One region of the Gordonia sp. ALPHA1B1 genome, then DNA from elsewhere that is predicted to be linked to it. Evidence: predicted binding sites of a transcription regulator. Region 1 holds the regulator's gene; the other holds the start of a gene.
What was found. Region 1 encodes LexA, which represses DNA repair genes until DNA is damaged. Its sites were predicted from a motif close to CGAACANNTGTTCG; they were not measured.

Region 1 (2,465 bases):
CTCGTCGCCGGCTGGACCGGTCCGGGGCAGACCGCCGACGGGGTGGCCGTGGCGGTGCTCGCCAACGTCGCCGACGGATCGTCGGCACGCGCCGCGGCCGGGTACCCCGTCGAGGGCGTCGGGCTCTTCCGCACCGAACTCGCGTTCCTCGAGCGTGCCGACGAACCGTCGGTGGACGAGCAGGCCGCGATCTACCGGGAGGTGCTCGATGCGTTCGACGGGCAGAAGGTGGTCATCCGCACCCTCGACGCCGGGTCCGACAAACCGCTCCGGTTCGTGACCCATCCCGACGAATCGAACCCAGCGCTCGGCGTGCGGGGCGATCGGATCGCGCTGGCGCACCCCGAGATCCGCGCGCATCAGCTCGACGCGATCGCGCAGGCCGCGTCGGGGTCGGCCGTCGCGCCGTGGGTCATGGCGCCGATGATCGCCTCGCCGGCGGAGGCGCGCACCTTCGCCGCCGAGGTCCGCGGCCGTGGTCTGGTCGCCGGGGTGATGATCGAGGTGCCCGCGGCGGCGATCCTGGCCGAAGCCGTCCTCGCCGAGGTGGACTTCGTATCCATCGGCACCAACGATCTGACCCAGTACACGATGGCGGCCGACCGGATGTCGGCCGATCTCGCCGGACTGACCGACCCGTGGCAACCGGCCGTGTTGAGCCTCATCGCGGGTGTCGCGGCAGCGGGTGCACGTCAGGGAAAGCCGGTCGGGGTGTGCGGCGAGGCCGCCGCCGATCCGAACCTCGCCTGCGTGCTCGTCGGTCTCGGGGTCACCTCGCTGTCCAGCGCGCCGGCTGCTGCCGCGGCCGTGGGGGCCCGGCTCGGCGAGGTGTCCGCACCGGACTGCCGGGCCGCCGCCGAGGCTGCCCTGGCCACCTCGGATCCCGCCGCGGCGCGCGAGGCTGCCGCGGCGGTGCTCGACGGTTCGGTCGGTGGAGAGGTCAGACTCGCCGCATCACGGTGACGACCTTGCCGAGGATGACGGCATCGTTGCCCGGGATCGGATCGAACAGTTCGTTGTGCGGCATGAGCCAGACGTTGGGGCCCTGACGCTTGAAGGTCTTCACGGTGGCCTCGCCGTCGATCATGGCCGCGACGATGTCGCCGTTGTCGGCGACGTTCTGCTGCCGGACCACGACCCAGTCGCCGTCGCAGATCGCGGCGTCGATCATCGACTCGCCGACGACGCGCAACAGGAAGAGAGATCCCTCGCCGACCAGCTCACGGGGCAGCGGGAAGACGTCCTCGACGGCCTCCTCGGCCAGGATCGGACCGCCGGCCGCGATTCGGCCGAGAACCGGCACGAAGGTCGGCTCGGGCAGCTGACCGGCCGACGGGGTGTCCGGCGACGGGGTGTCACTCGGGGCGATGTTGACCGCACGGGGACGGTTCGCGTCGCGCTTGAGCAGCCCCTTGCGTTCCAGCGTCCGCAACTGATGGGCCACCGACGACGTCGAGGCCAGGCCGACCTCGTCGCCGATCTCCCGGATGCTCGGCGGATAACCGCGCTCGCGCACCGAGCGGCGGATCACCTCCAGGACCCCGGCCTGTCGCGGGGTGAGTGAGGCCTCGGCGGCGGCGGCGTCGAACGGGGCCTCGTCGTCGGCGCCCCGCGCTCGGCCGCGCCTATCGCCGGTGTCACTCATGTTCGGTTCCTCTCGTCTTCGGAACGTGCTGGTAGATGGCTTGCGCCGGGTCCGAGCCTAGCGGAGTGCGACCGGCACCTCAAACATTTGTTCGATGTGTCGCGAGACTTTGTCGGGACGTCGTGCTACAAATTCGAACATCAGTGCATCGAACATCTGATCGATGTTCGAACACCGACCGCCACACCCCGCACGATCCAGACACCAGAACACCGGAGGGCACCATGCGCACCGCCACTCTCGTCGCTCCCGTCCGCACCGACCGTCCCGACGCTGTCCGGCCCCCCACCGACCGCGCCGATCGGGTCCGGACGCGCGCCCCGCTGTCCGACGGCGGCCGCCCGGTAGACAACCGGCCGGCCGGCACCCGACCGCGGGGTGCGTCGCCGGTGACCCCACGGGTGGGCGGCACCCACTGTGGCTCTCCGGTCGGGGTGCGCGGGCGTGGCCCGGTCGGACCCGACGCGGCGGTGTTCCGTCGCCGCCGCCGCACCGCGGTCGCGCTCCTCGCCGGCGTCGGGCTGGCGTTCGTCGTGTGGGTGTTCGGTGTCGTGGGCCAGAACTACTCGGACTCGCTGACCCCGTCCGCCGTGAGTGCCGAGGTCGTCCACGTGCGCTCGGGGGACTCGCTCAGCTCGATCGCCGGCCGGGTGGCACCCGAGATGCCGCGCGAGGTCGTGATCGACGAGATCGTCGCGATGAACGATCTGGGGTCGAGCGCGCTGCAGGTGGGCCAGCCCCTGCTCACCCCCCGGTACCGCTGAGGCCGGGCGGTATCCTCGATGTCACAGGGGCCGGCCGACAAGCGGCGGGGCGCACG
Region 2 (2,465 bases), on a different contig from region 1:
GAGCGGGGTGGATGTAGGTGCGGCGCGCTTCGGCGAGCAGCTGCCGGGCGGTGTCGGCGTCGATGATGCCGTGGCGGTCGAGGAAGGCGGGATCGTTGTCGAGACCGATCAGGGTCGACAGGTTCACCACGATGTGAAACGTCGCGCGCGGCGCAGCCGAATCCGACGCCGAGGCGGCCGGCTCAGCCGGGTCATCGACAACGACGTCGGCTGACGGGTCGACGATGGTGTCCGCCTCCGTCATCGCAGCAGTTGGTGCAGGCGGCTCGACGGTCCCCACTGTCGCTGCGTCGGAGTCTGTTGCTGTGTCGGGTTCGGTTGCGGCAGGTCGGCAGTCGTCGCATAGGCACGTGATGGCGGCTTCACCGCGAGCGAGCGCTTTCATAGCATCGACCCTGCGGTTGGCCAACTTTCGCGGGTCACCGGCGTGGACCGCGGTGGCCATCGCTGTCAGGCGGGCGTCGAACTCGGCGGCATCAGCGTTGGGAAGCGTGCCGGAGATCCGGGACTGCCCGGGTGTGAAGCGGTCGGGGGTGATGGTCACCTTGCGGTCGGACTTCACCCGCTCCTTGCGTCGACGGACCGCGTCGGGCGCCCACTTGGCGACGATGGAATCGACCATGGCGGTGAACCGCGCCGTCGACATCGGTGCGCGGGCGAAGATCGCCTCGGCGAGATGGGCGTCCACGGTCTGCATCTCTTCGTCGTCGGTGATGAGATCGGTGCGCTTGAGCGCGATGAGGAAGCGCCGCTTGTCGATTCGACCACACGCGAGTGCGTGTCCGGTGAAGGAGAGTCGGTAGCGCAGTGCGTCGCCGGCCTCGATGAGATCTTTCGCCTCGGCCGGTGTCACGGTGAGGGTGGCGCCGACTTCGGCGATGGCCTGTTCGAGACCGTTGGGCCCGAACTGCTCGTAGGGGTTCTCGCCCGCGGCCACTCGCGCGGACAGGTGCTCGAAGGCTTCGAGGGAGTCGAGTTCGCCGCTGTGCGTCTCGGCGCGCCGCTGGGCGTAGTCCATTTCGCGTTCATCGTGAATGAGGCTGGCCACGACCATCATTCGGTGCGCGGACGCTGCTGCCAAGCCGGCGCAGTGGTTGAGGACCTCGACGAGTTCTGAAGCGGAGAGTTCATGGTCGGGACGAAAGCGCGGCTCGACCGACTCCTGTGGTGGGTCCACCGATGTGGATCCGGCCCCCGCCCCCGATGACATACCTCCACAATACTCGAATATATGTTCGAGTCAAGGGTCTGATCTCGGGATCTCCCGGTGTGATGTATCGGGTCTTCGGTGACAGTTCTGAATCAGGACTTCGGTGACAGTTGGTGTGTCAGGACTTCGGTGACGGTCCGGTCTTCTTGGTGGGACGTGGGCCGCGCGGTCGGCTGTTGCCGACGTAGGTGATGCCGGGAGCGGGCCGGGGGTGTTCGACAATGACTTCTTGTTCGGTGCTGGCGATGACGATTACGTCCTCGTCGATGCCGACGAGGACCTGGTCGAAGGCGTGGTCCACATCGACCATGTAGGTGACTGAGTCCACGCTGATGGTGCCGGAAGTGCTGACAGTTCGTACCAGGACGCCCTCGGGCAGATCGGCGGGTGGGCGCGGCGCCGGCCGCGGGCGCGGTGTAGGTCGGTCGAACACTGACCCACCGGCTATCGGGTGTGGCGCATCGGCTTTCGGTGTGGCTTGCCACGCGGCCAGTGGTGTGACCCGCCCCGGCAGGCCCTGGTGAGGCCGTTGGGTGTTGTAGATGTGATCGAACGCGTCAACCTGGGCCTGCAACTCGGCCAGGGTGTCAGCCAATGGCTGCTTGTCCAGATACCGGAACAGCGTCTGATGGAATCGCTCGTTCTTTCCCTGCGTGGTCGGCTTGTAGGGCTTGCCGGTGATCGTTTCCACCCCGAGCACGCGGACGTGCTCGACGAGCTGGCCGAGACGTCCGCGCCGGGAGGGGTTGAGCGCGGGCCCATTGTCGGTGAGGAGTCGTTGAGGTACTCCGTGGGCGCTCACTGCTTTGTCGAACACGGCGATCGCAGCCTCAGCGGTTTCACCGTCGGCCACATGTGAGCCCACGGCGTAGCGCGAGTGATCGTCGATGAGCTGCAGGATGACGCACCTGCGGCCACCGGTCAGGACGTACTCGGTGCCATCGAGTTGCCAGCACGCATTCGGCGCCGGGTAGACGAACCGCCGCCACGCCGAGCGGGGCTTCTTCTTCGGCTCACGGCGAGCGACACCGGCTTCGCGGAAGATCCGGGCCAGCGAGGCCGTCGAAGGCACCTGCGTCAACCCCATCGACTGCATCTTGTCGTGCACGCTGATCGGCCCGTGATCCAGACCGGATGCTTCCAACGCGGCGCGCACGGCCACCGCCTGCGCTTTGACCTCCTCATTGAGCGCTGACGGGCTCGATTTCGGGCGGCGGGTACGGGGTTCCAGGACCGCCGCCGGCCCATCCACTCG

Region 2: the regulator LexA is predicted to act here: its motif matches at 1,225-1,238, upstream of FFS52_RS23030 (HNH endonuclease signature motif containing protein).

What each region holds. Positions count from the first base shown of each region.
Region 1 is NZ_SCOC01000003.1:41,509-43,973, forward strand. Features, by position in the region: gene FFS52_RS02555 (putative PEP-binding protein) at 1-963, shown strand, start outside; gene lexA (transcriptional repressor LexA) at 941-1,645, opposite strand; gene FFS52_RS02565 (LysM peptidoglycan-binding domain-containing protein) at 1,870-2,409, shown strand.
Region 2 is NZ_SCOC01000067.1:4,457-6,921, reverse strand. Features, by position in the region: gene FFS52_RS23030 (HNH endonuclease signature motif containing protein) at 1-1,054, opposite strand, end outside; partial or broken gene FFS52_RS23025 (IS481 family transposase) at 1,303-2,465, opposite strand, start outside.